DNA from 3 places in the Paenarthrobacter ilicis genome. Region 1 is predicted to be linked to each of the others. Evidence: riboswitches for the same ligand, from Rfam matches in the RefSeq annotation. Region 1 holds a riboswitch; each other region holds the start of a gene.

Region 1 (3,265 bases):
TAACCACTACGGGGCTTTCGAAGGCAACCGTGGCGGTGGGCTCGGCGGTGACGACGGCGGTGGCCACCAGTTGCTGGGTGCTGGAAGCTTCTGCTTTGGAGACGTCGGTGTCGGCAGCAGTGGCCGGGAGGCCAACGCTGAGGACGAGGCCTGATGCTGCTGCCAGGACTACGGCCTGACGGCCAACGGAACCGGCATTTGACGAAACAGCCTTGGAAAGAGTGTTCAAGGGGTTCGTGCGAACCGTTTCAGCGCGATGGCGCGCAGGGGTAGTGCGTGATGACACGTAGGTAGCCTCTCCCAATGCCTGCGAGGTGAGCTGTCGGATTCGGATGGGAGTCATCCGGCCGCGCTGCTTCGAAGAAGCTTTGCGACTTAACCCCAAGGCCTCCTGATGAAGGCCATAAGTGGTTCCCCCGCCCCTGCCAGACGATTTATGCGAACGGATCCCGAGTAGTGGCAGAGCTAGGCAATCCACTCGAGTGCACCGGCCCCCTAAACAGCCGATGCGCTTTGAACGGTACAACAGTTGAACGCGAATGTCACATTCAGGTCACGGTGTGTCTCCAAATTCGAGAGACAACCATCAACTGGCTTAGAGCCAGCCCATGGGGTCTACAACTTCGCCATTGACCTGAACCTCGAAGTGGAGGTGGCAGCCAGTGGATGCGCCCGTGGTTCCGCTGAGCGCAACGGTATCGCCGCGCGTCACGGTGTCCCCCACCTTGACGGTGAAGGAAGACAAGTGGTTGTACGTGGTTTCGAGGCCGTTGCCGTGATCGATGACCACGCGGTTGCCTCCCCCGTACTCGTGCCAGCCGGCGAAGGTGACCTTGCCGGTGGCAGCAGCGTGGACAGCCGTGCCGCACTGGGCAACGAAGTCCTGGCCGCGGTGGAAGTCACCCGTGCCGCCCGTGAGGGGGCTGACGCGGTAGCCGAAGGGCGATGCCGTAGTCAGGGTGTCCAGGGGGCTGGCCATGGTGCCTACCGACGAGGCGCGCTGGATGCTGCCGGCGGACTGGGCGCTCAGCAACTGCTTGAGCTTGCCGTCCGGGTCAGCGGCCGTAGCGACGGCTGCGCGGCTGAAATCGATCTTGGCTGATGCTGCGGCGGAAACCTCGGGCTGGCTGCCGGCGGCGGCAACAGCCAGCGCAGACTCCGTCTGGCCTGATTCCGACGTCGCCATGACCGGGCTGGTCGCTGGCAGACCGACAGTCAGGGCAAGGCCGGTAGCGGCAAGCGCTACTCCGGCTTTCTGCCCGACGCCACTGGCTGCAGCGAAGTCGGCAACCTGGCGCAATGGGCTCTTACGGCGGCGGACTTGGCGCTCGGTGTCGCGGGGCCGGATCTCCATTGTGGCGCGGGCTGGCCGCAGCTCAACAGCGGGGCCGGACGCGCGGCGGCGGCCCCTGACGTTCTGCGATGTCAAACTCTGTTCCTCTCTGAAAAGCCTACGAAGTTAGCTGTCGGATTCGGGTCAGAGAGTTCAAAGACCCGGTCCGCACGAAGCGCTCACGGCACAGGGGTATCCCAGGAAGGGACCTGCGTCAGTGGGTACTTCTGCTGCGGACTTCACCCCAAGGCTGCTTCTTTAGACAGCCGCTTGTGGTTCCCCCGCCTCTGCCAGTGCTGGATGACACACCTCATCCGCTGGCAGAGCTCGGCTCCGGATAAGGTAACGCTTTGGTATCAGCGCTAGTAGTTAACTATAGGGGATTAAGTCCCGTAGTAATAAATTCGTTATCAACAGGAATCGCCGTGATCGAGGGGCCGCTGTATCACCTATCCCGGAAAACCGCAGGTCACGGACGTGGGCGCGGAGAAAAAGTGAAACCGCACACGGCTCTCAGGGGCGCGTGGTTACTTCCGGTTAAGGGTGTCCCTCAGTTGAGCGAGACGAAGACGTGCGCAGCTACCTCGGGGGGCAGTTCCAGCGCACCTTCGATCCCGGGAACCCGCACGGAGATGTACTCCCCAACCCGGGCCAACGACACGGCAGCCCCCGGGCGGATTCCGCCTTCGTCCAGCTGGGTCAGGAGCTCGGGCTCCACCTGGATGGGTTCAGCGAGGCGGCTGACAACCACGCGGGAATCAGAGCCGTATCCATCCATGGCCTGGAGAAGGTTGACATCAGGCCGCGGGAAAGGCTGCGCAGGCAATCCACCCAGTGCTTCCAGCCCCGGAATCGGGTTGCCGTAGGGAGACTCTGTGGGATGCTCCAGAAGTTCATACAGGCGGCGCTCCACACGCTCACTCATGACGTGTTCCCAGCGGCAGGCCTCATCGTGGACGTAAGCCCAATCCAGGCCGATGACATCCGCCAAAAGGCGCTCGGCCAGCCGGTGCTTCCGCATGACCTCGGTGGCACGCTTCCGTCCGGCCTCGGTCAGCTCCAAGTGGCGGTCGTTGGAAACAATCACCAGGCCATCGCGTTCCATGCGGCCGATGGTTTGAGAGACAGTGGGACCGGAGTGGCGCAACCGCTCCGCGATGCGTGCCCTGAGCGCCACAATGTTCTCTTCTTCAAGTTCCAAAATGGTCCGAAGATACATCTCAGTGGTATCGATCAGATCCGTCATCCAGCTCAGCTCTCCTCGAACGCAGTTCCTTGCGTAATCTCCACCGTACAGCGTCATCCGCCGGGGCGGCCTGTGCGCGCCCCCGGCCCTTGAACACCGACCTCCAGCCTAGCTTATTTGGAATTACTCTGGATAATTCCGGTCGCATTGTGTTGATGCGCATTCCACGTACCGGACTATGACGGACGCAGGTTCCTGCTCAAGCCCCCCTTCAGGCAGAATTGGGATGTCGATGGGGCAGTCCATGCCGCCTGCCACCTCCCCTCTCTAGTCGATACCCATTGGAGCCACACGTGAGCGACAACAGCATCACCATTCCCGCCGGGCTGCTGCCCAAAGACGGACGATTCGGCGCTGGGCCGTCCAAAGTCCGCCCCGAACAGATCGAGGCGTTGTCAGCGGCATCGTCAACCATCCTGGGCACGTCCCACCGGCAAGCTCCCGTCAAGAACCTGGTGGGCTCAGTCCGCGAGGGGCTCAGCGGGTTCTTCCGCGCACCCGAGGGCTATGAGGTTGTCCTTGGCGTGGGAGGCTCCACCGCGTTTTGGGATGTGGCTGCGTTTGGGCTCGTAGAGAAGAAGGCCCAGCACCTTTCTTTCGGTGAGTTCGGTTCCAAGTTCGCCGCCGCCACCAACAAGGCGCCGTTCCTTGAAGCTTCCTCCATCATCAAGGCTGATCCCGGTACC
Region 2 (3,265 bases), 2.8 Mb from region 1:
TGCCAGCCCACAGGCGCTGTGCGGGGGTCCTGGCGCCCAAAAGCGGGCAACGGCGTGCTCATCCGGTCGTCTTCTTGGCCGCCTCGAGGAGCGACTGAAGGCTGCCCTGGGGCGCAACGGGCGCGCTTTCAGTGCTCGGCTTCCCGCTGGGGCGGGGTTTGGGTGTCTGGGTGACGGTAGGGGTGGGAGTCGGTGTTGGTGTTGGTGCAACCGTGGGTGTCGGCGGCGTGGTGGGCGTTGGAGCAACCGTAGGCGCCGGCGGCGTGGTGATGGTGTCCGACGGGACGTCACCCGGAGCGGGGGCAGGCTGTGGTGGTGCCGGTGATGGCTGGGCCGGCGCCGCGGCGGCAGGGGCGGGGTTGGCGGCCGCTGCCTGCGCGGACGGTATCCAGACCGGTGCGGCCAAGGATACGTGCGGCGTGGGGACCGACGACGGCGACACCGCGGCGGGTGCCTCGGGAACCGTTGCGGGCTGGCCGGCATGGGATGACGCCGACGGGCTGGCCGCCGTGACGTACGAAGCGCGTGGGGCGGGGGCCGCGGATGACGATTGGCGGGCGTCGTCCTGGCCCGCTCCTGCTGCCTCGTGCGACGGGGTTTCCTGTCCGAAGAACGGCATGCCCAAGGCTTGACCCAAGCCACCGGCTGTCAGTGCCAGGCCCAAGGCGCCGGCCACCACTGCCATCCGCTGGCTCATGTGCTTGACCGAGGCGGCCTTCTGCAGCACTGCCTGCGGTTCTCGGCCCAGGGCCATGGCAGGTGCCGAAGCAGCCGTGGAGCCCCGACGGACGGCCCTGCGTGTTTCGTTGCGGCGCACTTCAGTCCCGGGCGTCTCGACGCGTGTGGTTTCGCGCGCCGGTGCGGCTGCACGCGCCGCGATGACGGGGATCACTGCTGTGGCGGGCTCTTCGGACGCGGGTGTTGTTGCCACTGGTGCCATGGACGTTGGTTCTGTTGCCGTGGCGTGGGCGCGCTCCCGCTCTGCAGCCCGTTCGGCGGCCCGCGCTGCTGCACGGGTGGTGGGGGCAGGGGCGGTGGGCGCAGGGGTGGTGGGGGCAGGGGCGGTGGGCGCAGCGGTGGTGGGGGTGCCCGCAGTGTCAGCGTCCGGCGTCGTGGTTGCTGCCCGACGGCGGCCGGTGGGCCTGGGGCGCTCGGCTTCAGTCCGGATACGGCGTGGCTGATCCATGGTTGGGGACATGGTGGTTGCCTCTCAACGCCTTCGAGGTTAGCTGTCGGGTTCGGACGAGGCCGTCCGGCCGCCGTAGCGGCTTCACCCCGAGGGCTTGGAATCCAAGCCCGGGAACTGTGGGTCCCCCGCCTCTGCCGCGGGTCTGGCGGATCCCGGACAGCGGCAGAGCTCGGCGTCGGTCCGGAAGCGGCCCTATGGAGATACGGGTCGCCCTACGACGGTACCTGAGCCGGAAAGTAATGTCACATTAATGTAACGGGCGGTAGGTCTCACAGTCCGTCGCAGCCGCATGACATAAGCTGCGGGGCCGGCGCTGAGTGGCAACACGGGGAAGATATCGCCGGCCAAGGCTGGCTTCGGGGGGCACCGGCAGGTAGACATTGTTTATGGACCTGCCAGTGATGCCACCAGTACCGCCCATGCTCGCCAAGTCGGTCCCGGACATCCCGGATGTAGGGCATCACGAGCCCAAATGGGACGGCTTCCGCACCATCATCTTCAAAGACGGTGATGAGATTGTCCTGGGCAGCCGCAATGAGAAGCCCATGACCCGCTACTTCCCGGAACTCGTGGAGGCCTTCACAGCGAACCTTCCGGACAGATGCGTGATCGACGGCGAGATTGTCCTGATCCAGGGCAACAGGTTGGAATTTGAGGTCTTGCAGCAGCGGATCCATCCGGCAGACAGCAGGGTGCGGATGCTGGCGGAGAAAACCCCGGCGTCCATGGTGGCTTTCGACATCCTGGCGCTGGGGGATGAAGACCTGACCGGCAGGCCATTCTCCGAGCGTCGGGCCATCCTCGAATCGGCACTGGTAAACGCCAAACCTCCCGTCTACGTGACCCCGGCGGTCTCGGAACTGGAGCAGGCCAAGGAATGGTTCATCCAACTTGAGGGCGCAGGGTTGGATGGTGTGCTGTCCAAGCCTTTGGACGGGATCTACCAGCCCAACAAGCGCGTGATGTTCAAAACCAAGCATGTGCGGACCGCGGACTGCGTGGTGGCTGGCTTCCGGTGGCACAAAACCGCCAAGGTGGTGGGCTCCATGCTGCTGGGCTTGCATGACGACTCGGGAAAGCTGCATCACGTGGGCGTGGTGGCGTCGTTCCCGATGGCCAAGCGCGAAGCCCTGGTGGCCGAGTTGGAGCCGTACCAAGTGGAGTTGGAAGACCATCCCTGGGGTGAATGGGCCAAGCAGGATGAATCCCCCGGTGGATCGAGGATGCCCGGAGGCCAAAGCCGGTGGAGCGCGGGAAAGGACTTCACGTTTGTTCCGCTGCGTCCTGAATTGGTGATCGAGGTTGGCTACGACTACATGGAAGGGGACAGGTTCCGGCACACCACCCAGTTCAAGCGGTGGCGGCCGGACCGGACCCCGAAGAGCTGCACGTACTCGCAGCTGGAGGAGCCTGCTGATTACGATCTTGCCGAGATCCTGAACCTGCCCAAAGACTGAGGCGGTGCCGGCCCGCTAAAACGTTGCCGGCCCGCTGCCACGTTGCTGCCCGGCGACGTGGCAGCGGCTCAGCAACGGAATTGCTGCCCAGCGCCCTGCTACTCTTCGTGCCCCTGGTCGCTGCTCATGCTGCCTTCGGCCGGAGGGGTCTCGCCCGGGGGTACTCCGCCTCCGGGTTCCAGGCCGGTGATGTTCCCATCCATGGGGTCCGGGTTTGCCGAGGCAGCGGGATCCTCATCCTCGTCCTGTCGCATGTCGGGGTCTTCGTGGATGCTGTCAGCGTCGGACGTAGTGTCGAATGGTCCGGTGGCTCCGCTCACTCCGAAGGCCTGGGGATCGTTTTCCGGGTCATTGCTGGTCATGGTCAAACCCTTTCGTAAGCAGACTTACTATTTAGCTTGCCCGGCCAGCCTAGCCTGCCCGAACCAAAGGCAACAAGTGGGCCAGTGGCGGGTACCGGCGTCGTGATCAGTTGTGATGCGGAGCGGCAGCGACGAAACTCCGGATGGCGTCCGCCACTGCCTTGGGCCGCATGTGCTGCGCAACGTGACCAACCCCCGAAATCTCCACCAAGCGCCCGTACGCGACGCACCTGGACAGCCGCAATGACCATTCCGGA
Region 3 (3,265 bases), 220 kb from region 1:
GTGGTGTACGGCAGGATGCGTTGCGCCACATCTGCACGGATGGCCTTGAAACCGCACTGGGCGTCGGAGAATCGTGCCCCCAAGGTACCGCGCAGGAGCGAGTTGCAGCTACGGGAAATAACCGCGCGCAGGGCACTGCAGGTCACGCGCGAGGATGAGGCTGAACGGGTTCCGATAGCCAGATCGGAGTGCCCGGAAATCAGCGGGGCCAGCAGGGGAGCCAACGCGGAGAGGTCCGTGGACATATCGGCTTCCATGTAGGCCAGGACCGGTGACGGGGATGCCAACCAAACATGCCGAAGGGTCTTTCCCCGGCCTCTTTCCGCGAGCCGGACCACCACCAGTTCTGGAAGTTCACGGGCCAGGCGCTCCGCTATCCGCAACGTGCCGTCGGTGCTTGCATTGTCAGCCACAGTGATGCGGAACGAGTACGGCAGCCAGTTTTTCAGGTGCCCGTGCAGCCGGCGGAGGTTATCCTCAATCCGGCTCTCCTCATTGAAGACGGGCACGGTCAGGTCCACCACCGGCACGGGGACCATGGTGTTCACCGGCCGTTGCCGCTGGGGAACGGGTGCTGGATGAGTGAGCGTCATGCATTCAGCATGGAACCGCCGTTTATGTGTGCTGTAGGCGCAAGCTGTGACTCCACTGTGAGCACCTTAAAAGCCGAAAGCCGCCCCCTTTTCCGCTGTCCGCACCAGTGGGAACCGGTGCGAATGGCGGAAAAGGGAGCGGCGATCCGAAAGGGTGTGGCTTAGTACCAGTTGTGCGACAAGTGGAAAGCCAGGGCAGCGGACGGCGAACCGTAACGCTCCTTGATGTAGTTCAGGCCCCACTTGATCTGGGTCTGGTAGTTGGTCTGCCAGTCAGCGCCGGCCGAGGCCATCTTGCCAGCCGGGAGGGACTGGACAATGCCGTATGCGCCGCTGGACGCGTTGGTAGCAGTGGTCTTCCAGTTGGATTCCTTCTCCCACAGCGTGTTCAGGGCGGTCATTTCGCCCTGGCCCCAGCCGTAGCTGCCCAGGATGCTTGCAGCGTAGGCCTTGGCGGCGGCGGGATCGTCAACTGCCTTGGGAGCTGCGGCTGCGGCGGCTGCCTCAGCGGCGGCGGCAGCAGCGGCGTCGGCGGCTTGCTTGGCAGCGGCATCAGCAGCAGCCTTGTCAGCTGCGGCCTGAGCGGCGGCTGCCTGATCTGCGGCGGCCTTCTCTGCTGCAGCCTTTTCGGCTGCGGCCTGGTCAGCGGCGGCCTTGTCGGCAGCAGCTTTCTCAGCGGCGGCCTTGTCCGCAGCAGCACGGTCGGCGGCACCCTTTGCGGCGGCGGCGTCCATGGAAGCAGAGATCTCGGCGGACTTGTTGGTGCTCACGTTGGCAGCTGCCTGCGTCCCGGCAACACGGGTGGCCTCGGGGAGGTTCAGGGCAGCGTTGGCGGCCGTTCCCAGCGATGCAACGCCCAGTGCGGCAGCAACCACACCGGCAACTACCGACATGCGGTGGCTGGACTTACCCTGGCGGGCGGCGTTCTTAAGGACTGCCTGCGACTTGTTGTTTTCATCGCGGTGGCGCGCAGAAGGGCGCGCCGGATCGTTAAATTCAGACATGTGTTGTGACCTCTCAGCGCCTGCGGAGTTAGCTGTCGGGTTCGGATGAGGTCATCCGGCCGCGCGTCACGCTGCGGCTTCACCCCTAGGGCGGCACATTGCCAGGCCCGGAGACTGTGGGTCCCCCGTCTCTGCCTCAAAGAAGAACGGACTCCGGGAAGTGGCAGAGCTCGGCGCATCCCGGATGTGGGTCCTTGGGGAAACCCACCCTTTCGACGGTACAGGAGGATTCCCCGGAAGTCACATTTAGGTAACAGAGATCACGACGCCGGTGAGTCGCCTTGCAGGCCCGGCTGACTTTCCCCGGTGCTTACGGTGGGAAGTCGCAGGGCGAACTCTGTGCGCCCGGGCCGGGACGTCACTTCCACGGTGCCACCATGGGCGGCAACAATCGAATCCACAATGGAAAGGCCCAGTCCGGAAGTCCCTTCCGACCCCGATCTCGCTGCGTCAGCGCGGGCAAAACGGGAGAAGATCCGGGTTTGGAAGTCTTCCGGAATGCCGGGGCCGTTGTCCGTCACGGTCACCACCGCACTGCCATCGGCGGAGAGCATCACGCCCGTGACCACCGTGGTTCCGCGGTCCGTGTGCTTGCGGGCGTTGGACAGCAGGTTGGCCAGGACCTGGTGCAGCTGGGTGGCGTCACCGCGCACTGTGATGGGTTCATCGGGAAGCTTCAGCTGCCAGGTGTGGTCCGGCGCCATGACTTTCTCGTCGCTGACGGTTTCGATCACCAGCTGTGTCAGGTCCACATCCGCCATTTTGACGGGCTGCCCCTCGTCCAGCCTGGCCAGCAGCAGCAGGTCTTCAACCAGCGTGGTCATGCGCTCCGATTGGCTCTGGACCCTTGCCAGCGACTTGCGGCCATCGTCGGTGAAGGTCTCGGTCATCCTCATCAGCTCGGTGTACCCACGGATGGCTGTCAGGGGAGTGCGGAGTTCATGCGAGGCATCAGCAACAAACTGCCGGACTTTGGTCTCGCTTTCCTGCCTGGCCTCCAGTGCGTTGGCAACATTGTTGAGCATCAGGTTCAGGGCGTGGCCCACACTGCCCACTTCCGTCCCCGGATGGGAGGCGGATGGTGGTACCCGCACCGCAAGTGCCACCTCACCGGCGTCCAGGGGCAACCGCGAGACTTTCGTGGCTACTTCGGAGAGCTGTTCCAGGGGCCGCATGGTCCGCCGGATGATCACGGTGCCTAGCAGGCCAATCACCAACAAGCCGCCCAGCGATACCACCACCATGGTCCACACCAGTGAGGCCTCGGCGCTTTGCTTGTCGGACAGCGGCAGGCCGGTAACAATTACATCGCCATCGTTGGTGCCGACGGCCACCAGCCGGTAATCACCGTTGGACAGGGAGCGGTCCGCCGGCTGGCTGTTGGTGGGCAGGCTCAGCAGGACCTGCTGGTCGGCGGCGGACAGTGAGACGCGGTTGCCCTTGGCGTCAATCAGTCCCGAGCTGCTGACCTCTGATCCGTCAATCCTTGCGTTCAGTGTGCCGGCGGCCTGTCCGCGGGCCTCCAGGGGATCCGGCCTGCCGGAGTTCGGGAAGTTCGACGGCGGCCTGCCGAAAGTATTTGCGCGGCTGGAGGCCTGCTCCAATTGCCTGTCCAACTGACGGTTGAACACGTTGTCCATGGAGGCGTAGCTGACAATGCCCACAGCT

The links. Region 1 has a riboswitch for cyclic di-AMP ahead of JOE60_RS04495 (M23 family metallopeptidase). Riboswitches for the same ligand answer to the same signal wherever they lie in the genome.
Region 2: it holds a riboswitch for cyclic di-AMP, as region 1 does, so the genes downstream of both, JOE60_RS16925 (hypothetical protein) here and JOE60_RS04495 (M23 family metallopeptidase) in region 1, are expected to answer to the same signal.
Region 3: it holds a riboswitch for cyclic di-AMP, as region 1 does, so the genes downstream of both, JOE60_RS03465 (aggregation-promoting factor C-terminal-like domain-containing protein) here and JOE60_RS04495 (M23 family metallopeptidase) in region 1, are expected to answer to the same signal.

Annotation. Positions count from the first base shown of each region.
Region 1 is NZ_JAFBCD010000001.1:946,624-949,888, reverse strand. It holds gene JOE60_RS04500 (C40 family peptidase) at 1-286, opposite strand, end outside; cyclic di-AMP (ydaO/yuaA leader) riboswitch at 291-451, opposite strand; gene JOE60_RS04495 (M23 family metallopeptidase) at 596-1,429, opposite strand; cyclic di-AMP (ydaO/yuaA leader) riboswitch at 1,434-1,676, opposite strand; gene JOE60_RS04490 (iron-dependent transcriptional repressor DtxR) at 1,884-2,579, opposite strand; gene serC (phosphoserine transaminase) at 2,873-3,265, shown strand, end outside.
Region 2 is NZ_JAFBCD010000001.1:3,710,095-3,713,359, reverse strand. It holds gene JOE60_RS16925 (hypothetical protein) at 59-1,186, opposite strand; cyclic di-AMP (ydaO/yuaA leader) riboswitch at 1,201-1,347, opposite strand; gene JOE60_RS16920 (ATP-dependent DNA ligase) at 1,576-2,646, shown strand; gene JOE60_RS16915 (DUF6480 family protein) at 2,745-3,008, opposite strand; gene JOE60_RS16910 (alpha/beta fold hydrolase) at 3,115-3,265, opposite strand, start outside.
Region 3 is NZ_JAFBCD010000001.1:727,448-730,712, forward strand. It holds gene JOE60_RS03460 (dolichyl-phosphate beta-glucosyltransferase) at 1-593, opposite strand, end outside; gene JOE60_RS03465 (aggregation-promoting factor C-terminal-like domain-containing protein) at 755-1,597, opposite strand; cyclic di-AMP (ydaO/yuaA leader) riboswitch at 1,603-1,759, opposite strand; gene JOE60_RS03470 (sensor histidine kinase) at 1,858-3,265, opposite strand, start outside.